One region of the Bacillus sp. PK6-16 genome, then DNA from elsewhere that is predicted to be linked to it. Evidence: riboswitches for the same ligand, from Rfam matches in the RefSeq annotation. Region 1 holds a riboswitch; each other region holds the start of a gene.
The links. Region 1 has a riboswitch for thiamine pyrophosphate ahead of thiC (phosphomethylpyrimidine synthase ThiC). Riboswitches for the same ligand answer to the same signal wherever they lie in the genome.
Positions count from the first base shown of each region.

Region 2: it holds a riboswitch for thiamine pyrophosphate, as region 1 does, so the genes downstream of both, M1D66_RS25090 (MTH1187 family thiamine-binding protein) here and thiC (phosphomethylpyrimidine synthase ThiC) in region 1, are expected to answer to the same signal.
Region 3: it holds a riboswitch for thiamine pyrophosphate, as region 1 does, so the genes downstream of both, thiM (hydroxyethylthiazole kinase) here and thiC (phosphomethylpyrimidine synthase ThiC) in region 1, are expected to answer to the same signal.
Region 4: it holds a riboswitch for thiamine pyrophosphate, as region 1 does, so the genes downstream of both, M1D66_RS03385 (energy-coupled thiamine transporter ThiT) here and thiC (phosphomethylpyrimidine synthase ThiC) in region 1, are expected to answer to the same signal.

Region 1 is NZ_CP096511.1:290,441-296,307, reverse strand. It holds gene M1D66_RS01395 (arsenic transporter) at 178-1,536, shown strand; gene thiC (phosphomethylpyrimidine synthase ThiC) at 1,638-3,398, opposite strand; TPP riboswitch at 3,513-3,628, opposite strand; partial or broken gene M1D66_RS01385 (L-lactate permease) at 3,700-3,771, opposite strand; gene M1D66_RS01380 (transposase) at 3,775-4,086, shown strand; gene M1D66_RS01375 (hypothetical protein) at 4,569-4,871, opposite strand; gene M1D66_RS01370 (IS110 family transposase) at 5,286-5,867, shown strand, end outside.
Region 2 is NZ_CP096511.1:4,879,238-4,885,104, reverse strand. It holds gene M1D66_RS25095 (non-ribosomal peptide synthetase family protein) at 1-3,140, shown strand, start outside; TPP riboswitch at 3,193-3,294, shown strand; gene M1D66_RS25090 (MTH1187 family thiamine-binding protein) at 3,396-3,716, shown strand; gene M1D66_RS25085 (ABC transporter permease) at 3,688-4,461, shown strand; gene M1D66_RS25080 (ABC transporter substrate-binding protein) at 4,458-5,456, shown strand; gene M1D66_RS25075 (ABC transporter ATP-binding protein) at 5,453-5,867, shown strand, end outside.
Region 3 is NZ_CP096511.1:4,889,003-4,894,869, forward strand. It holds gene M1D66_RS25105 (anaerobic C4-dicarboxylate transporter family protein) at 1-234, shown strand, start outside; gene thiE (thiamine phosphate synthase) at 350-1,009, opposite strand; gene thiM (hydroxyethylthiazole kinase) at 1,025-1,834, opposite strand; TPP riboswitch at 1,907-2,019, opposite strand; gene topB (DNA topoisomerase III) at 2,229-4,418, shown strand; gene M1D66_RS25125 (YhgE/Pip domain-containing protein) at 4,459-5,867, opposite strand, start outside.
Region 4 is NZ_CP096511.1:671,120-676,986, reverse strand. It holds gene M1D66_RS03405 (lipoprotein BA_5634 family protein) at 1-460, shown strand, start outside; gene M1D66_RS03400 (FeoB-associated Cys-rich membrane protein) at 495-665, opposite strand; gene feoB (ferrous iron transport protein B) at 682-2,670, opposite strand; gene M1D66_RS03390 (FeoA family protein) at 2,667-2,894, opposite strand; TPP riboswitch at 3,089-3,190, shown strand; gene M1D66_RS03385 (energy-coupled thiamine transporter ThiT) at 3,277-3,948, shown strand; gene M1D66_RS03380 (sensor histidine kinase) at 4,156-5,867, opposite strand, start outside.

The sequences.
Region 1 (5,867 bases):
ACTCCTCTCATAATAGTTATTTCACTATTCGTGACACTTGTCCTTTAGCTTGAAAAACACATATTCGCTTCATCTCGTTATACGTCTAGTTCTTCTTATTTTTTGCTGAATATACTACCAATATAAACTTGAGACAAGCTACATCTGTTCAAGGGAAAATAGAAAGGTAGGCAAAATATGAGCATTGAAATATGGATTACTATTATTGTATTCTTCTTAACGATGATCGTTATCTTTTGGCGGCCTCGAGGTTTGAATGAGGCGTGGCCAGCAGCAATCGGAGCTGGTATCATCATAATTACTGGACTTGTATCAAAACCAGACGTCATGGATATTATAAGTAAAATTGGCGGTGCTTCCATAACAATATTAGCGACCATCGTCATGGCAGTTATATTAGAAAGCTTCGGCTTCTTCCATTGGTCCGCAGCGAAACTGGCAAATCTAGCGAAAGGTTCTGGACGCCGTCTATACTGGTATATTCAATTATTATGTTTTCTTATGACTCTTTTATTTAATAACGACGGTAGTATTTTAATTACAACTCCCATTTTAATTCTTCTTCTAAAAAACCTTCAATTAAAACCACATCAACAAATTCCTTATTTATTAAGCGGAGCTTTAATCGCTACCGCATCTAGTGCACCAATTGGTGTAAGTAATATCGTAAACTTAATTGCATTAAATATCGTTAATATGACTCTTTATATGCATACTGCTATGATGTTTGTACCTGCAACATTAGGCTTATTATTTATGTCATGGCTCATGTATACAGTTTTGAAGAAAAAACTTCCGAAAAAATTACCTGTTTCTTCATATGATATTGAAGAAATTTTCTTCACGAAAAACTTCCATCCACTAAAAGGAAATAATTCTGTTGATACGAAACAAAAACGGACAAGATTCATGTTAAAAGTATTAGGTTTCGTCTTCCTGATGCGCTGTCTTCTATTCGTTGCATCCTTCTTATCCATCCCAATTGAAATCGTTGCAGTACTTGGTTCACTCGTTCTTCTCATTTGGAGATGGTACTACTTACGAACAAACCCTGTCGACATTTTGAAAAAGACACCGTGGCACATTTTAATTTTCGCCTTCTCTATGTACGTCATTATTTACGGACTCCACAACGCAGGATTAACAGCTGCACTTGTACAATGGCTCGAGCCAATTGTGAATCAGCATCTACTCTATGCTAGCTTTGCAATGGGCGGACTTGTATCCATCCTCTCTAACGTCTTCAATAACCATCCTGCCCTTATGATTGGTACAATCACATTAACAGAAATGGGACTAGATCCAGTCACATTAAAAACAATCTATCTTGCAAACATCATTGGTAGTGACATCGGTTCACTATTACTACCAATTGGTACACTAGCTTCACTCATTTGGATGTATATTCTGAAACAAAACAAAATTAAAGTAAAATGGAAAGACTATTTAAGTGTATCCCTTATCGTTATCCCGCTCACAACAGTCGTCACACTATTCCTCTTATTCTACTGGGTACATCTCTTCTTTGCCTTATAAACAACAGAAGCCCCATTTGCTACCGTCTTAGCAAATGGGGCTTCTTCTATAATAAAGTTAGGTACTACAGTGTGATCAATCAAGTAAAGAGGTGTAACGTGTTATTGATATAAATGACTACCAGCTTCTTTAAATTCTTCTGCTTTCTCTTTCATTCCTTTTTCAATTGCTTCTGTCGTTTCTAAATCATTTTCTTTTGCATATTCACGAATATCATGTGAAATTCTCATACTACAAAACTTCGGTCCACACATTGAACAGAAGTGAGCTGTCTTTGCCCCTTCTGCAGGCAACGTTTCATCGTGATATTCCATCGCACGTTCAGGATCTAAAGATAAATTAAATTGATCGCGCCAACGGAATTCGAAACGTGCTTTTGAAAGTGCATCATCACGCTGATGAGCCGTTTTATGTCCTTTCGCAAGATCAGCCGCATGCGCTGCAATTTTATACGTAATAACACCCGTGCGTACATCATCTTTGTTTGGCAAACCTAAATGTTCTTTCGGCGTTACATAACAAAGCATCGCCGTTCCAAACCAACCGATCATCGCAGCTCCAATTGCCGATGTAATATGGTCATAACCTGGTGCAATATCTGTCGTTAGTGGCCCAAGTGTATAAAAAGGCGCGCCCTGACAAATATCAAGCTCTTTCTCCATATTCTCTTTAATTAAATGCATCGGTACATGCCCAGGCCCTTCAATCATAACTTGCACATCATGTTTCCAAGCAATCTTCGTTAATTCACCAAGTGTTTCAAGCTCAGAAAACTGTGCTTCGTCATTTGCATCTGCAATCGATCCTGGACGTAATCCATCTCCAAGAGAGAACGAAACATCGTACTGCTTCATAATTTCACAAATCTCTTCAAAATGAGTATATAGGAAGTTTTCTTTATGATGGAATAAACACCACTGCGCCATAATCGAACCACCACGCGAAACGATACCTGTCGTACGCTTTGCAGTAATTGGAATGTAACGAAGCAATACACCAGCGTGAATCGTAAAGTAATCAACGCCTTGCTCCGCTTGCTCAATTAACGTATCACGGTACACTTCCCATGTTAAATCTTCTGCAATTCCATTTACCTTTTCAAGCGCTTGATAAATCGGCACAGTTCCAACTGGTACAGGCGCATTACGAATAATCCACTCACGCGTCGTATGAATGTTTTTACCTGTAGATAAATCCATAATTGTATCTGCACCCCAGCGCGTTGCCCACGTCATCTTCTCTACTTCTTCTGCAATAGAAGAAGATACAGCAGAGTTTCCGATATTTGCATTTACCTTCACGTGGAAATTACGCCCGATAATCATCGGTTCTGCTTCTGGATGATTAATATTCGCTGGTAAAATAGCGCGGCCTTCTGCGATTTCCTTACGAACAAACTCCGGCTCTACTCCTTCACGAATTGCAACGTATTCCATCTCAGACGTAATAATGCCATTACGCGCATAATGCATTTGCGTAACATTTGCACCTTGCTTCGCTCTAAGCGGCTGGCGATCCATTTGCGGGAAAACAGGTGTATGTTTCGAAGCCACTTTCACACCATCATCCTCTGGTTTCACCTCGCGCCCTTCATATGTCTCTACATCCCCGCGCTCCATGATCCAAGAATGACGCGGCGTTGGAATTCCCTTTTCTAACTCCACTTTATACTCAGGATCCGTATAAGGGCCGCTCGTATCATACACACGAATTGGCGGATTTGGAACGCCATTTGTTTCGCTTTGTTCAATCTCACGCATCGGTACTTTCATGCCTTCTCGTGGTCCATCCACATATACTTTCTTACTCCCTGGTAAACTCGATTTCAATTCAATTTGCTCAGCTGAAACAGACTGTTTCATAACCTTTGTTGCCTCCCCTGTTCGTGACAAGGACGAGATATGGCCAGCGCATGCCAAAATAAAAAGAGCCAGGTCCATAAAAAAATAAGGACCTGGCTCATAAAAGACATCATTATGTAAAGCCGTTAACTTCCCTACGCTGGTACGAGCCAGATCAGGTCCAAAGGGTTAAGAAGATCACGCGCTTCTCTCTCAGCCTACGCATACGTTAGGCACCCCTAGTTTATCACTGATTTAATTTTCAATACTTTCCCATCATACACGATAATCTGAAAAATGCAAAGGTTATTTCTTTTTCTCTTTATGGAATCATCCACGTTAAATAATATGCTTGAACATACGTTATAATACCAACAATAATTACGAAGAACACCCTATTGTAAAAATAGTTTATGATTTAACATGGGAGTTTAAAAACATCTTCACCACAAAAAGTGTTGAGAATCTCAATCATTGTATTAAGAAAATTAAGAATACTAATATGCAAGAGTTTAAGAGCTTTACGAATGGATTAGCCCGGGATATTGAAGCTGTCAGAAATACGGTAACTTATGAGAATAATAATGGTCTTACCGAAGGGAGCATAAACAAGTTAAAGCTTATTAAAAGAATCATGTATGGTCGATGCAAATTCTCCACATTGCGGACAAAGATTCTACTTTTGGAGAGAATGAGACTTTTCAACTAACTCCGGGAAGAACCATTTTTTACTTGCCAAATACATTCATCAGTCCCGTTTGCCAAAGAGCCTTTGTCTCTGCTGTATTTCGCTACAACTGCTACTGTTACCTGCCATACAACCTGCAATAGAGATAGGTAACAATTTACTATACAAGGAACAAAATTGACCCGCTCCTCCATTTAGTGATTTAACTATCTTTATTATTCAGAGCTAAAACTCAAAGAAAAATCTCTTACATTTATTGTAACTTAATTTCCTTAATATATTAATTATTTTTGTTGTCTTGTTAGTTAAAGGGTTACTTAGTACAAAAAATAACCGTAGATAGTAGCACGAACACTGTTCTTGTTATAATTATTTTTTTTCAGAACGTCTATAATCCTCTTTTAAAAAATATATGTAAATATAATAAAAAACGAATGATTAATAGAAATATTCTACACCACTCATTTTTTATCGGACTTCTTTTTACTGTACTTTTATTTTCTTTATGAGTTATTAGAAAAATAATTGTCTATATAAGTCTTTATTTTTTCAAAATTCTTTTCCATAAATAAGATTGCTGGTACTTCAATTATTGGAAGATTATTTTCATTATCAAAAGCTGGACACGGTTTTGGAACTACCAAATAGTCAACTGAGTTTTTATCCCTAATATAATTAATTGAAACATCATAATACTTAGAAAAATATCCCTTCAAATCATCCTGATTCCTTAAAAATGGTAGAGAAAATATTGAACCATAATTTATACCAGCGTCGACAATTAATACAAAGCATATTTTTTTCATGATACACCCTCCTCGTATAATAAGTTTTAAGTTAATAACTGTTCCTTGAAAATTAAATAGTTTTTATCTTCAAGAGCTACATCAAAAAAATGATGTATGGGTAAAATTCAGTCTTGGATACTGGGGGATTTCCCTAGATAATGGAAGTATGGAAATGGATCCATCGGGAATATGCTTACTCTTCCTGTAGTTCGACCACGTTAAAAGACTGTGACCCAGACCAAAATGCACTGCATACGCACAAGCTGTATCGGTTTCCTTCACTTACCTCTCATAATGGTGGGAGGGGCAGCTTAGATGAAGGCAATCATTGAATACTCATACGCGAGGTTGTGGCTATGTTTTTGACTCTAGGGAGATCCCACAGTATCCAAGCTCATTCCAAATACTATTCAAAGAAAGGAGGTCCTTTCTTTGAGATTATTCGTAGCTATTGATGTAAGCTCTGAAAAATTTGATGTATGTTTTCTTGACAGTCATGACACTGTTTTGAAAGAAATTTGTCTTTCAAACGATGTGAATGGTGCCAACGCCATTAAGGAGGATGTTCTCCATTTTCATCAGTTGTACAACTATAAAAAAATTGTCATTGGTATGGAATCTACTTCCGTCTATAGTTTCCGTCCTTCCATGTTCCTAACGGAAGATAAGGATTTGAGGGCTTTAGACGTGGAAGTGGTCGTACAAAATCCAAAAGCCATCCATCGGTATAAAAAACTCTTTGAAGAAGATAAGACCGATAAAATAGATGCTTTCCGTATTGCCGATTTTTTACGAATCGGACGGTATAATAAGTTTCTTATCAAGGAGGAAAAATACGTTGCCCTTCAACGTTTAACACGATCTAGATATCAACTCGTTCACCAGCAAACAGAATGTAAGCAACACTTTCTGAAGAACCTTTACTACAAATGTAATACGTTATCGAAAGAGTTAAATACCTCTGTTTTTGGTGCGACGATGATGGAAATACTCTCAGATTCCCTTTCGTTGGAT
Region 2 (5,867 bases), 710 kb from region 1:
GTAAAAATATGCAAAGTGTAGAAATAATATTTAATAGTGTTAATTGGAAAGAGACAACAATTACTCGTTATGCACAACAAATACAAGGTGTTTTAATTAATAAATCACAAAATAAGAATAATCATATAAATGATTTTAATATTATTACAGAGGCCGAGATGGCACTTTATAGTCAAGTGAATGATACGACAGCAGTATATCCTGAGAAAAGTATCGTCGATATGTTCTATAATACTGTTACTCAATTTCCAAATCGTATAGCTTTATCTTCAAGGGAAGGTACTTTAACTTATGAGGAGCTAAATAAAAAAAGTAATCAAATAGCTCATATGTTAATTAAAAACGGCGTCCAATTAGGAGACTATGTTGGAATATTTATGAAACGTAGCATAGACACAGTAGTAAGTATGGTAGCTATATTAAAAGCTGGTGCAGCGTATGTTCCGATTGATCCAGATTATCCGGAAAGTAGAATACAGTACATTATTCAAGATAGCCAAGCGAAAGTTATATTGATGAAAGAGACGCCTATAACATGTGATGGGGTTCAAACAGTTTCAATGTATGATAGTGAAACTTATGAAGATATAGATGTAAAGTTGTCTATTCATTGTGATGATGTAGCTTATATGATTTATACATCTGGTTCAACAGGGAATCCAAAGGGAACGATGTTAGCACATAGAGGCGTTGTTAATCTGTATACTTGGATGAAAAAGCAATATGAATTGACAGAAGAGGATGTATTTGCCCAATTTCCTTCCTTTAGTTTCGATGCTTCTGTATGGGAGTCATTTGCTTCTTTATTCTGTGGAGGAAACTTATATGTACTATTAGAGGAAGAGCGATTGTCTGTAGAAGCATTTGCAAATGCAATCTATAAAGTGAAAGCAACTTCAATCTTGGCATTAGCAACAATTTTTGTTCGACAAGTAGCAACTTATTTGGCAGAAGAAGATATATATAAGCTAGCTTCCCTAAAAAGAATTGCGATTGGCGGTGAAATGTTGCCTGTAGAGGTTATTAAATTGTGGAGAGAAAGAATAGGTACAAATGTTGAAATTCATAATGTATACGGACCGACAGAATGTACTGTAGTGACGACAACCTATAAAATACCTAGTCAGTTAAATGAGGATGTTGCGAGTATTCCCATTGGTAAACCATGTGCTAATTATCAAGTTATGATTTTGGATGAGAATATGAATCTTTGTCCAATTGGTGTACCTGGTGAATTATATATAGATTCAGTGGGATTAGCAAAAGGGTATTTTAATAAGCCTAATAAAACAATTGAAGCTTTTATTCCGAACCCTTTTAATCCTATAGTTAATATATACAAAACAGGTGATATCGTTAAGTTGCTAGAGGATGGAAATATAGAGTTTTTACATCGGAAAGATGATCAAGTAAAAATTAGAGGACATCGTATTGAACTAGGCGAAATCCAAAGTAAAATTTCTCAAAATCATAATATAAAAGAAAATGCTGTTTTTGCTAAGAAGAGTAAGGAAGGTAGCCAATATTTAATCGCGTTCTATACAACTTTAAATAAAAAAGAAATACCAGAATTAGTTTATCAGTTACAAGAGCAATTACCAGATTATATGGTGCCATCTAAACTAATTTATATTAATGAATTACCACTTACACCTAATAAAAAGATTGATGTTAAGAAGTTAGCTCAGTTAGAAGAAAAGTATGAACCGGTTCGGCTACAAGAATATGTTGCACCTTCTAATAAAGCAGAAAAACAAATAGCGAACGCCTGGGCGGAAGTATTAGGAATTTCAAAAGTTGGAGTGCATGATGATTTCTTTACAATTGGTGGACATTCATTAAAAGTATTACGAGTCTTAACATTGTTAAAAGAAGATTTCTCACATTTAACAATTCAAGATTTCTTTAAAGAAAGAACGATATATGGATTAGCTCGAATTGAGCGAGAAGTAAAAGTAGAGAAAGAAGAAGTATTTCGTGAATATAAAGTGATTCACGAACCAGATACTATCACGTATGCAAACGTTTTGGAAGAAAACCAGATTTCAAATGTCTTTTTAACAGGAGCTACTGGTTATTTAGGATCACACATATTATATGAATTGTTGAGAGATACATCTGCTACTATTTATTGTTTAGTAAGACCAACTAAAGATGTGCAGCAAAGAATTATAGATACATTAACAGGCTACTTTAATGATGTATGTGAAGAATGGTTACAGCGTATACAGGCCGTAGCCGGTGATCTGGGAGAAGAGTATCTTGGGATGAGCGAAGAAGAATTTATGTTCATCAGTTCTAAGATGGATACGATAATTCATTGCGGTGCAGATGTAAGACATTTTGGGGATGTAAAACAATTTGAAAATATAAATGTCCAAGGAACTAGCCGTATGCTAGCATTAGCGGAGAAAGGTGCTACATTCCATTTTATTTCTACAATTGGTATCCCGTTAGAATTAGCGGTAGATCAATGGGATACATACATGAAAACTGGTGATTTTAATTACAGTGTAGACTTAGAGAATGTATATTCAAATAGTAAACTACAAGCGGAAAACATTGTTCGTGAAGCAATGAAAAATGGTTTGCGCGGAAATATTTATCGTGCAGGTAATTTAGCATGTCATTCAGAAACAGGTTCGTTCCAACAAAATATTGAAGGAAACGCATTTTATCGTCTTATTAAAACAATGCTATTAATTGGGAAAGCACCAAATGTGAAGTGGAAAGTTGATTTCACACCAATTGATTTTGCTAGTAAATCAATTGTATCGTATTTGCAAGATTCGCAAATTATAGGAGAGACGTTACATATTTGTCATCCACATCAAATTGAGTTTGAACAATTTATACAGCTAATTGGAGAGTGTGGATACAATCTTGAAATGGTTCCACTTTCAGAATATGTAAATACCGGACTTGCATTAGCGAAGGGAAATGAAGTAATAGCAGAGTTAATTGCTTCTCAAGTTGCAGGAGATGGAGCGCAGCAATCTGAAATTGTAATGGGTACGCGTAGAACGAATAAATGGATTAAGAAAAAAGAATTGATAGTACCAGCAATTAATAAAGAATTTATTCAGCAGTTATTAGCTCATGGTGAAAAAGTTGGTTATTTTCCAAAAATAATGAAATGATTATGCATGCTTTTGTTTGTTCAATAAAATAAATCATGCTACAATGAAAACGAATTAAGGACCGGGGAGCCAATTGGCTGAGAGGATGTAAGTAAACATCGACCCTCAACCTGATCTGGATAATGCCAGCGTAGGGAGTTACTTAAAGTGATGTAGCATATGTTATTCTGTAATAACTTGCATACAAGGCTTTCCTACGCAGTAGGAAAGCCTTTTCTTATTTTTGAAATTTAATTTTATAAGGGGGATTTTATTATGTCACAACAAGTTACAATGTCATTTTCAGTAGTACCACAAGCGAAAACGAAAGATGTATATTCTGTTGTCGATAAAGCAATTGAAGTTGTGCAACAATCGGGAGTTCGTTATGAAGTAGGGGCAATGGAAACAACTTTGGAAGGAGAATTAGATGTACTTCTTGATGTCGTTAAACGTGCGCAACAAGCTTGCGTCGATGCTGGAGCAGAAGAAGTGATTACTTCTATTAAAATCCATTATCGTCCAAGCACTGGTGTAACGATAGATGAAAAGGTTTGGAAGTACCGTGATGAATATGCAAAACCAGAAGCAATCTAAACTTATTACAACTATTTGGCTTATCCTTCTCATTGCGATATGGGAAGGATCTGTTTCATTATTTAAAATCGAACCGTGGATTTTACCAAAGCCTTCTGCCATTGTTCAAGAATTAATTGGGATGAAAGATTTACTATTACCAAATACGATGCAAACACTGCAGGAAGTTATAATTGGACTATTTTTTGCAATTTTATTGGGGACGAGCATCGCAATTATTATGGACGTTATACCGTTATTTCGTATTCTAATAAATCCATTGCTTGTTATTTCGCAAACAATTCCAATTGTTGTACTTGCACCGCTATTTATTATTTGGTTTGGATATGGGATGTTGCCGAAAGTAATGGTCGTAATACTCGTTTGTTTCTTCCCAATTGCGCTTAGTATTTTAGAAGGTTTTCAAACAGTAGATAAAAACATGCTGAAACTGTTACAAACAATGAAGGCGACAAAATGGCAAGTTTACCAGAAAGTAAAATTTCCAGCAGTGCTTCCATACTTTTTCTCAGGTTTAAAAATTGCAGTTACATATAGCGTAATGGGGGCAATTATCGGAGAATGGCTCGGTGCAAGTGAAGGATTAGGCGTTATGCTTACGAGGGCTACAAAATCCTTTTTGACTGCCCGAGTATTTGGGGTTGCAGCAATCATCGTTATGGTGACATTATGCCTGTATTTTATCGTAGAGTTTATGGCAAGAATAACAGCACCATGGATATATAGAAAGGACGGCAGAAAATGAAAAAAGGTTTGAAAGTTATGTTAGCTGCCTTAGTAGCGGTAGGTGTGGCTGGATGTAATCCGGCGAAGAAAGAAGAAAGTGCAAGTAAAGATCAAAAAGTAAAAGTAGTATTAGATTGGTTTCCAAATACGAATCATACTGGCTTGTATGTAGCGCAAACGAAAGATTATTACAAAAAGCAAGGATTAGATGTAGAAATTATTCAACCAGGTGACAATGTAACAGCAGAGCAAATGATAGCATCAGGAAAAGCAGACTTCGCAATAAGCGCACAAGAAAATGTAACGTTAGCTCGTGTGGAAGGAATTCCTGTTGTATCTGTAGGAGCGATTATTCAGCATAACACTTCGGCGTTTGCATCGCTTAAGAAAGATAATATGACGTCACCGAAAGATTTTGAAGGTAAACGTTACGGCGGCTGGGGAGGACCAGCAGAAGAAGCGACATTAAAGACGATTATGGATAAACATCAAGCTGATTTTAATAAAGTTGAAAAAATCATCTTAGGACAAACAGATTTCTTTAAATCAATCGGTCGTGATGCAGATTTCGAATGGATTTATTACGGTTGGGATGGGATTGAAGCGAAGCGCCAAGGAAAAGAGTTAAATACGATTATGGTGAAGGACTTAGATCCAGCGCTTGATTTCTATAGTCCTGTTATTATTACGAGTGAAAAACATACGAAGCAAGATAAAGACTTTGTGAAAAAGTTTATGAGTGCAACGACAGAAGGTTATAATTTTGCAATTAAGGAACCGAAAGAGGCTGCTGATATTTTAATTAAAGCTGTTCCAGATGTAAATAAAGATTTAGTTCAAGAAAGCCAAAAATGGTTAAGTACGAAGTATCAAGATGATGCTAAAGCATGGGGAGTACAGAAGGAAGAAATTTGGACGAATTACATGAATTTCTTATATGACAACAAAGTTATTAAAAAGAAAATCGATGTAAAAGATGCTTTTACAAATGAATTCCTTCCAAGTGAAAAATGAGCGGATTACAAATAAAAAATATAGTGAAATCTTTCGACGGAAAGAATGTATTAGAGAATATTAGTGCCTCTATACAAGAGGGAGAGTTTGTTTCCTTTGTAGGACCGAGTGGTTGCGGGAAAAGCACATTATTAAACATGATTGCAAATGTTGAAAAACCAACAAGCGGGAACGTAACGTATAACGATAAGCAAGTACAAGAGCAAGATGTTGTTAGTTATATGCCACAACAAGATTTATTACTACCGTGGCGATCAGCTTTGCAAAATATCGTTCTTCCGTTAGAAATTGAAGGAAAGCCGAAAAAACAAAGGCTGACAGAAGGAATGGAAGCATTAAAGCAGTTCGAACTAGATGAATATGCAGACCATTATCCAGATGAATTATCTGGTGGTATGCGTCAAAGAATTA
Region 3 (5,867 bases), 700 kb from region 1:
CTTGGACTATCTCTTGGCATTCCACCAGCGCTACTGATTGCGATGTTCCCTGCAGTAAATGGATATTTCTTCATTCCAAACTATGGAACAATCGTTGCTGCCATTAACTTTGATCGTACTGGTACAACAAGTATCGGTAAATACGTATTAAATCATAGTTTTATGATTCCTGGCCTAATTGCAACATTTACTTCTATCGGAATTGGAATGCTCTTAATTTCAATTATGTTTTAAAGAAAAAGCACAAACCTTTATTTAAAAAGGTTTGTGCTTTTTTAATCAAATGTTTGTTTAAATTTTTGGGCAGTCTATTTCTCCATGTAGCACTTAAAATACTACACGTCCTTCCCTACAAACTTCTCTTTACTTCTTCAGCTAATTTTCTCGTACTTTCATACGCAGATTCAGCTAAACTAATTGCTGAAATAACTGAAACACCGTCCGCACCCGCTTCTATAACTGCCGCTGTATTTTCAATTGTAATCCCACCAATACCAACGATTGGCACTGTAATTCCTTGTTCTCTAAAATAGGCTAATCCTTTCGTTCCTTGAACCGCTTTCGTATCTTTTTTCGTACTCGTTGGGAAAATAGGTCCAACGCCTAAATAATCTGCTCCATTTTCGATTGCAAAGCGTGCTTCTTCAATTGTATGAGCAGATACGCCGATAATTTTATCTCCCATTTTTTCACGAACAGATGTAATTTCTTCATCATCTTGTCCTACATGAACACCATCTGCATCTAATTCAATGGCTAATTCTACATCATCATTTACAATGAAAGGAACACTATATTCCTTACAAAGCGTCTGCAATTCTTTTGCAAAGCGCACTCTATCTTCTCCGATTAAAGAACCTTCCCCCTTCTCGCGAAACTGAAAAATTGTCACTCCACCATCTAACGCTTCTTTCAATACAGCTAAAGGATCCCTCGTGCAGTTATTACTTCCCATAATAAAATACACTTGCAATAGCTTAGACATTTTATCTATTTCAATGCGTGCCATTTCTTTCACTCCCTCTTACTCTAACTCCTCAATCTTTCCATACTTCTCAATATCACCAGAAGTAGTATTCGCTAACTGATTTAAAAATTCAATTTGGAAACTACCAGGTCCCTTTTCCACGGTCTTAGCAGCTGCCAGTTCCGAAGCTACACCATAAAACGTTAATGCTGCTACTGCTGCTTTTACATAATCTTTTTCCACTGCTACAAATGCTCCTATTACAGAAGTTAGTAAACAACCTGTTCCCGTAACTTTCGTTAAAATAGGGTGACCATTTCGAATAACAATAGTTCTCTCTCCATCTGTAACAACATCTTCTTTTCCAGTAATGACCGCAACTGTATTTAGTTCATCTGCTGCCTGCCTTGCAATACTTACAACATTTCCATTTCCAGTACCAGCGTCTACCCCTTTAATTTCCCATTTCTCATTAATAACATTTGCTATTTCAGCTGCATTTCCGCGGATAATTGCTAACTCAATTTCAGCCGGAATATGTCTCGCAACTTCTGTTCGATACGAAGTTGCTCCTGCACCAACTGGATCAAATAGTACTGGCACATTGTTCGCATTTGCTGATTTACCCGCGAGTAACATCGCTTCTACTTCTTCAGGACGAAGTGTCCCCATATTTAATACTAACGCTCCAGCAATGCTAGCCATTTCTGCTACTTCTTCTTTCGCATACGCCATTACAGGCGATGCCCCAAGTGCCAACAAACCGTTAGCAGTAAAATTTGTTACAACAACATTTGTAATATTATGAACAAGCGGATTAGATTCTCTCACCAAATCCACTACTTTACTAATTTCTTTCATATTCATCCTTTTCATCTCCTAACTATAATGATGGGAGATACACAAAAAGACACTTTGCGCGTACGCAAAGTGCCTGAATATGTGCTTTTACACTCTCCCTACGCTGGCATTATCCAACAGGTTCAAATGGTCAATGACGGACTAGTAGCCATACTCTCAGTTTGTATCCACAAACTCCCATGTGTTTCTTATTCATCTACTTCAAAGTCTACTCTTATTCTAGTAAAATAACAAGTTCTTTACTTTTCTATTTGATATAGAGGCAACTGATAAAGTGAAACTTTAATCAGTTGGGATTTTGTTAACTCCATTAAAAACAGCTGAAATATGGAGCGAAACTGAATCTCAAGAAGATGTATGCTATATTTAACTTATGGAAATTTGAAAGGATGTTTTTAATATGTCAAAAAGCGTTGTAATCGCTGAAAAACCTTCCGTTGCACGAGATATTGCTCGTGTACTGAAGTGTGATAAAAAAGGAAACGGCTATCTTGAGGGTAGTAAATATATTGTAACTTGGGCTTTAGGCCATCTCGTTACATTAGCAGACCCAGAAAGCTATGATGTGAAATATAAAAAGTGGAATTTAGAAGATTTACCGATGCTACCGGAGCGTTTGAAATTAACGGTTATTAAACAAACTGGGAAACAATTCAATGCTGTGAAAAGCCAGCTACTTAGAAAGGATGTAAATGAAATTATTGTAGCGACAGATGCTGGACGTGAAGGAGAATTGGTCGCTCGCTGGATTATTGATAAGGTTCGCATTAATAAACCGATCAAACGTCTATGGATTTCATCTGTAACCGATAAAGCAATTAAAGATGGTTTTGCAAATTTAAAACCAGGTAAAGCCTATGACAATTTATACGCTTCAGCAGTTGCACGTTCAGAAGCTGACTGGTATATCGGTCTTAATGCAACTCGTGCTTTAACGACTCGCTTTAATGCCCAGTTAAATTGCGGCCGTGTACAAACCCCTACTGTTGCTATGATTGCTAGTCGTGAGGATGAAATAAAGAACTTCAAAGCACAAACTTACTACGGCATCGAAGCTCAAACAATGGAGAAGCTCAAACTTACTTGGCAAGATGCAAATGGCAATAGCCGTAGTTTTAATAAAGAAAAAATCGATGGTATTGTAAAACGTTTAGATAAACAAAATGCTACTGTTGTGGAAATTGATAAGAAACAGAAGAAGTCATTCTCTCCTGGTCTTTACGATTTAACTGAATTGCAACGTGATGCGAATAAAAAGTTCGGTTACTCTGCTAAAGAAACATTAAATATTATGCAAAAATTGTATGAACAGCATAAAGTACTAACGTACCCTCGTACAGATTCACGCTACATTTCATCTGATATCGTTGGAACACTTCCAGAACGTCTAAAAGCATGTGGTGTTGGAGAATACCGTCCCTTCGCACATAAAGTATTACAAAAGCCTATCAAACCTAACAAATCATTTGTTGATGATAGTAAAGTAAGCGATCATCATGCGATTATTCCAACAGAAGGATACGTTAACTTCTCAGCATTCACAGATAAAGAACGCAAAATTTATGATTTAGTTGTAAAACGTTTCTTAGCTGTGTTATTCCCGGCATTCGAATATGAGCAACTAACGTTACGCACAAAGGTTGGCAATGAAACGTTCATTGCGCGCGGAAAAACAATCCTACATGCCGGTTGGAAAGAAGTATATGAAAATCGCTTTGAAGATGATGATGTAACTGATGACGTAAAAGAGCAACTTCTACCTCACATTGAGAAAGGCGATACATTAGCTGTAAAGTTAATTATGCAAACATCAGGTCAAACAAAAGCACCTGCACGATTTAACGAAGCGACTTTACTTTCAGCAATGGAGAATCCTACAAAATATATGGATACGCAAAATAAACAACTTGCTGATACGTTAAAATCGACTGGTGGATTAGGTACTGTAGCGACACGTGCAGACATTATCGACAAGCTATTCAATTCATTCTTAATTGAAAAACGCGGTAAAGATATTCACATTACTTCAAAAGGTCGCCAGTTACTTGATTTAGTACCAGAAGAATTAAAATCTCCTACACTAACTGGTGAATGGGAACAAAAACTTGAGGCTATCGCAAAAGGTAAATTGAAAAAAGAAGTATTCATTTCTGAAATGAAGAACTATACGAAAGAAATCGTTTCTGAAATTAAATCAAGCGATAAAAAATATAAACATGACAACATTTCAACGAAGTCTTGTCCAGATTGCGGTAAACCAATGCTAGAAGTAAACGGCAAAAAGGGAAAAATGCTCGTATGCCAAGATCGTGAATGTGGTCATCGTAAAAATGTATCTCGTACAACAAACGCTCGCTGTCCGCAATGTAAGAAGAAACTAGAATTACGTGGTGAGGGTGCAGGACAAATCTTTGCATGTAAATGTGGCTATCGCGAGAAATTATCAACATTCCAAGAAAGACGTAAAAAAGAATCTGGAAACAAAGCCGATAAACGCGATGTTCAAAAATATATGAAACAACAGAACAAAGAAGAAGAACCATTAAACAACCCGTTCGCAGAAGCATTAAAAAAATTAAAATTTGATTAAACAAAAAGGTTCCTACCTCTATCGGTAGGAACCTTTTATTTTAGTGAATGATTTTACTTCCTTTTGCATTCTCAACAAATTTTTCACTTGATTTGTTAATTGGTGTTTTCAGTAATAACGCAGCAACAATCATAACTACTACGAAAGCACTTAACACAAGTAAATCTCGCGTTACGATATCCCAAAGCATTCCGCCAACTGTTTCACGAATTGCGCTAATTGCGTATGTGAATGGTAAGAACGGATAAATCGCTTGGAAGAACGCTGGTGTCATTTGGATTGGGAATGTTCCGCCCGATCCTGCTACTTGTAGTACAAGTAAAATGATCGCCATCGATTTCCCAACGTTTCCGAAAATAGAAACGAGTGAGTATACGATACAAACGAAGACTCCACCAATAAATAAACTAAATAACACAAACCAGAACTTATCGACTACGTACGTACCGAGTAAGAATATATCTCCCATCGATACGATAAACGCTTGTGAAAGACCTATCGTTAAGAATGTTAATAAACGTCCGAAGTAAATTTCATGGCTCTTATAATTCGCGCCCTCTTCGTGTACTTCTACCGTTAATAATGAAACCATTAATAATGCGCCTACCCATAATGCAAGCACTGTATAGAATGGTGACATCGCTGAACCGTAGTTCGGCATCGCAAATAATTTATTTTCTTTTAAATTTACTGGATTCGCAAAGTAATCACTTTGCTTTTCAACATCATTTTTCAATAAACGTATGATGTCTTTTAAATCCTCTTCAGATTCAAAATCACGAATTTTATCTGCTAATTCTTTAATCTTTTTCTCAGTCTCCGGCATTTCAGCTTTAATATCTGCTAATTTCTTTTTCCCGTCTACTAAGCCTTTTGATGAATCTTCTAGTAATTTTTTAACATCTGGAAGCTTTTTGTCTGCATCATTTAAAATTTGAGTTGTATTTTTCGACATCTCTTTTGTACGAGCAATTGCTGTATTGAAATTAGGTACAATTTCTGAATCATACGTCGATAATACATCTGTTAATTGAGCTGATCCGCCCTTCGCAGCGTTGTTAATACTTTCAATTACATCTTTTGTAGGTTTCTGGCCATTGTTAAGAAGTGTAATTCCCTTATTCGTTGCCTCTACACCTTTTTGTAAGCTGCTTTTCGCTTTGTTTAATTTTGCGATTCCATTATTAAGGTTTTTATCACTATTTACATCCGCTAAAACCTTATTTGTACTTTCTAGAACTGGAATCATATCATCAATTAAACCGATTCCAGATTGGAATTGACCATTTAAGCTTTTCAAGGCTTCCTTCGAACCTTCTAAACCATTAATACCTTTGTTTTGTACATCCTCTAGTGCTTTTTGGACACTAGATTTAGTACTTTCTAGACCATTTTTCGCTTTATCATAATCAGCTTTTGCATTATCGTATATTTCATTCGCATTAGCTT
Region 4 (5,867 bases), 380 kb from region 1:
AACACAAATTGCAGATAAAAACAAAAAAGAAGTGAAAGAAAAAGACTTCTATAAAATGAAAATGACAACATTAGAAGGTAAAAAAGTTCTTGTCATGGATAAGAAAACTGGTGAAGAACTCGTGAAGAAAGAGTTACTTAGCAAAGTTGATGAAAAAGACGACACGAAACCACTTGATAAATTACCGGCTGTAACAACAGAACAAGGTGTATTATTCGCAAAAGAGAAAGTAGAAAATGCTACACTTGATGGGGCAAAATTAAAATATGAAGGCAACACAATTATCGGAAGTGGCCGTGCATATGCTGACATGTTCGCGGTTGTTGATGATGCAACATATGGAAATGTAAAAGGCGATGAAAAATCTGTTGGCGTATTAAAATTCGATAAAGATCCAAGTAAAGAGTTCCCTGGAAAGAACGGTGTAGAATCATCACAACTTGTAAAAATTAAGAAGTAAGAAAAAAGCTTTGCGAATTTCGCAAAGCTTTTTTCTATTTATTATGAGCAATTTGCTCCATATCCGGGCTACAAGTTTGCGACTGACATGACTTATTTAAAGAACATGCTGCGCATTTTCCTTTTTTACTTCTCTTTACAAAATTAACTAACGTGTATGCTGCATAACCAAAAATGATAGCTCCAATTATAATATTGACCATCATCACAATACATCTCCTTCTAGAATCCGAGTAAGGATCCAACTTGGTATATAATGAGCGTTAATACATAAGCAACTACGAGTGGATAAACGACTGAAAAAATCGTCCACTTCGCTGATCCTGTTTCACGTTTAATAACAGCTACCGTCGCTAAACACGGAACATATAATAAAATAAAGAACATAAATGCATAAGCTGATAATGCTGTATAATGTGCTCCCATTACATTTCCAAGCACATCTTCTTTAACTGCATAAATAATTGCCATTGTAGAAACGACAACTTCCTTCGCTAAAAACCCTGTTAAAAGGGATGCTGCAGCTTGCCATGTTCCGAAGCCGAGCGGTGCAAATAGTGGTGCGATAAATCCACCAATCATCGCTAAGTAACTGTCTCCCATATCAACACCAAATCCTGATGGACCTGCATAGTTTAATAACCAAATGACAACCGAACCACCAAAGATGAATGTACCAGCTTTACGAACAAATCCTTTCCCTTTCTCCCATGTGCTTAGCCATAATGTTTTTGCTTGTGGCACACGGTAAGGCGGTAATTCAATTACGAAAATAGACTTTTCCGCTTTCAAAATCGTAAGAGACATAATTTTTGTAACTAATAACGCAAGAACAATCCCTGCAACATATAAAGAAAATACAACAGTCGCCTGACTATGCGGGAAAAATACGCCCGCAAATAATGCATATACAGGTAATCGTGCTGAACAAGACATAAATGGTGTTACTAAAATGGTAAGTAAACGTTCTTTTTCCTGTTCAATCGTTCTCGCAGCCATGATACCTGGAACGTTACATCCAAAACCGATAATCATCGGAATAAAAGCTTTTCCGTTTAAGCCGAAAAACTCCATAATTCTATCCATAACAACTGCAATTCGCGCCATATACCCTGAGTCTTCTAATAATGAAATAAAAAAGAATAGTGCAAAGATTTGTGGTACGAATACTAATACAGCACCAACACCGGCAATAATACCTTCTGTAACGAGCGCTTGAATAAAATCAGAAGCTCCAATACTTATAAGTCCAGCCGTCACCCAATCCGTAAGCTGGCCACCAAAAAACTCATCTAACATATCCGATAAAGGTGTACCAATCCACGTAAACGTAACCTGAAAAATAAAAAACATAACTGCTAAAAAGATTGGAAGTCCTAAAATTTTATGTGTAATTAATCTATCAATTTTTTCTGAAAAAGGAATTTTTCCTTCTTTCTCATGCTTCATAACATTTGTTTTTAACTTTTCAATATACGCTTCACGAGTTTTGTAAATGTGCTCTTCTAACGTACAATCAAGTTTTCCTTCTAAGCGAGATCGAATGGCTATGAGTTCCTTATAAATTGGTAATGCTTTCATTTCTTTTTCTACTACTTCGTTATTGCTTAAAAATTGAAGTGCTAACCATCTCGGATGCTCGTAATTCGCTGTCTCTAAAAGAGCAATTACTTCTCCAATTCCTTCATCCATTTGTACACCATATGAAATAAGGAATGGCTTTTTCTCTTGTTTGTTATTTTCTTTAAGAGTCGTAAGCAGTTCTTCACAGCCTTTTCCACTTCTTGCAACAACAGGAACGACTGTTACACCTAATAGCTCTGATAATCGTTTTACATCAATGACAATTCCTCTTTGCTTCGCCACATCAACCATGTTTAAACCAATTGAGACTGGCTTACCAAATTCAAGTAACTGCAACGTTAAATGCATATTTCTTTCAAACTGCGAGGAATCTACGATATTTAACATATGATTAAATTCTTCTGTTAATAGAAAGTTTGTTACAACACCTTCATCACGTGAAACTGGATTTAAATCATAAACACCTGGTAAATCAATTAATGTTCCTTGTCTATCTTTTAATTTACCAACCTTCTTTTCTACTGTTACACCGCTCCAGTTTCCTACATACTCATAAGAACCAGTAAGTGCATTAAATAATGATGTCTTCCCTGTATTCGGATTCCCTAGCAAAGCTACCTTATTCACGCTAATTCCACCTTTATCATTTTCGCGTCACAATGACGAATACTAATTAACTGTCCACGACACTCCAATGTACAAGGACCTTTGAACATCGCTTTCTGTTTCAGGCGAAGTTCGCTTCCTTCAGCAAGACCGAAAGCAGCTAGTCTACGCTTTAATAGCTGATCTAAAGACTGAATACTTTTTACTAACACTTTCTCTCCAATTTTAATATCTACTAAGCTCATAACCTTCCCCCTCAGAAGAGAATGATAATTATTTTCAAAAAAATTATACCACACTCAATTTCTCTTGTACTATACCCTTTTGCTTCATATTTATTAACATTTCGCTACAATTCTATTTCAATTATTGTCATACTGTATTCGTTTGCCATTCTCATCCATTTCGCTTACAATAAACAATAGCAAATAAAGAATCTCGTTATCACTGGGGGAGCCATGCCGCTGAGAGGGAACACTTCGTTCCGACCCTTCGAACCTGTTAGTTAATGCTAACGCAGGGATTGTGCAAACGTCCGAAATACATACCTCATTTTTATTTACGTATTTCGTATCCTCCTATGATATCTATTCTTTTTTGTATAACTTGGATTTAGGGGGAGACAACATGCGTAACACCAATTTACAAGCGATGATCGAATCTGCTATTCTTGCAGCCTTCGCCTTGGTCATCGACATTTTACCACTTTCAATAAAAATATCAGCAACAGGCGGTTCCATTTCATTTGCTATGATTCCTATTTTTATTATCGCATACCGCTGGGGCTTCAAAATGGCTTTCTTAGGGGGCCTAATTTGGGGATTATTACAAATTGTCGTAGGCGATGCCATTATCGTCACACCAATTCAAGTACTAATTGAATACTTTGTTGCTTTTGCATTCATTGGATTTGCTGGTTTATTCTATCGTCCAATTCAAAAAGCACTTTTAACTTCCAATGATAATAGCGAAGAGCAATCAAATTTAGGTAGCCGTAAAGACAAACCTTCATCAAAACCAAACCAAGGAAAGAAAGTAATTGGATACATTATCGTCGCTACTTTTATCGGTAGTCTAGCTCGTTACTTCTGTCACTTTATCGCTGGTATCATTTTCTGGGGACAATATGCACCAAAAGGCCAATCGGCTTTCCTATATTCTTTAATATTTAACGGTAGTACAATGATTGGTTCCTATATTCTATGTACTGTTTTACTTATATTTTTATTTATCACTTCACCACGCTTATTCAAAAGCATCAGTGCTTATCAAATGAATACACAAAAAAAGGGCGCTTAATGAGCGCTCTTTTTTCATATCGTAATATCAATTAAAAATACAATAAATGCGCAAAAGAAAATAAATACCATTATACTTAGCCAATTGCTATGCACGGTTCATCGACTCCTTACATAACCTCATATTCTAAACAAATTATACTGATTAAAAATAAAGATTAGGTAAAGATAATATGAAAATAAATTAAAAAAGCGTAAATCATATTATTTACGCTTTTTTCGGTAAATAGAAGTAAAATAACACACCATTTTCTGTATTTTCTGCCCCATATTCAGCATCATGTAGTTCTAAAATATTCTTTGAAATGGCAAGCCCAAGCCCCGTCCCACCTTGTGAACGCTGACGAGCTGTATCCACGCGATAAAAACGATCCCAAATTTTATCTAATTGCTCTTCTTCAATATGAGTACCTTTATTTTCAATGCACACTTTTATACGATTCTTCTCATCTATTGTAGAAATAATAATATCCTCTTTATTTGGTGTATATCGTATAGCATTCGTAATGAAGTTCACGATGACTTGTTCAATCCGGCCTTGATTTGCAATCACTTCAAATGAACATATATTTTTATGAACATGAAGTTCTTTTTTCTCTATTTCCACAGATAGATGTTCACATATATCTTCAATTACTGTATCAATATAAAACGAATCCTTTTTCATTTTATATGTACCAGATTCAAATTTAGCTAACTCAAGCATATCCAAAATTAACGTATCCATTTTGTCTACTTCTCTCTCCATTGCCTGAAAATAATACTCTTTTTTATGTTCAGCTACCCCGTCTTTTAAAATAGAAATACAGCTTTTCATAATACTTAGCGGTGTTTTTAATTCATGTGAAACACCAGAAATGAATTCTTTTCGCGTCTTTTCTAACTTTCTTTCCTTTTCAATATCTTCTTCTAACTGTCCAATATGCGAATGGAGTTTATTTGATAGCACATTAATATTTTTCGATAAATCCCCAATTTCATCTTTTGAAGTAATCGGTATTTTTTCTGTGAAGTCTAAATGCGCTATTTTCTTTGTTGTATCATTTATTTTCAATAATGGCTTTGCAATTTGTTTTGAGTAATAGAACGAAGCTAAAAAAATAAGAACGACTACAAATGCAATGATATAGATGTAATAATCTTGCACCATTTGTACAGCTTCATCTACCGGCTGTAAAGAAGCCATCGCATAAATATATGTTACCGATCCGTCTTTTTCTTTTATTGGTTTCATTAATAATTTATATTTTATATCATTCTTTTCGTAGTCCATTGTTTGTATTGTATATTGTATGTGTTTGTTCTCTTTTAATAATAAATCAGTTTGAAATTCTTTTATGTTATCTAAGAAGATGCCATTTTTATAAATTGGATTCACAGGACCTTTTACATCTGGAAACTGTACTTTCGTAACACGCCCTCCTATGTAAACATCTGCTTCTTGGGCAACTTGCTCCTGAACGGCTGGCCTCTTTTCCTTAACAAGTTGTTCCTCAGCTGCTCTCTTTTTCTCCTCATTTAATTTACTCATTTTCTCATTAAATGCTTTTTCTAACGGTTTATTAGATCCGCTTAAATTCTGCTTAGATAAAGAAAAAGAGAATGGAATAAAACTATCTTCTTTTCTTATTCCAGAAAAATAAATTTCTTGCCCTAAAAACTGCTCTGATAATTTATTATCAATTTCCTCTATATTGACGAGATTACCTAAGGGAATTTTAAATATTTGTTGTCCAAAGCTCTTTTGTTGCCTACGATCTATCGTTACTTCAAAATAAAAATCATCTGCATGTTTTAAATTCCCGTTCTTATCTAATGTCGTAATCCACGTATTATTTTCTCTTAAAAAGTCTTGCTCTAGTTTTTGAATTTCTTCTGCATTTCCTGCATAATTTAAATAATTCTTCTCAAAGGAATTTA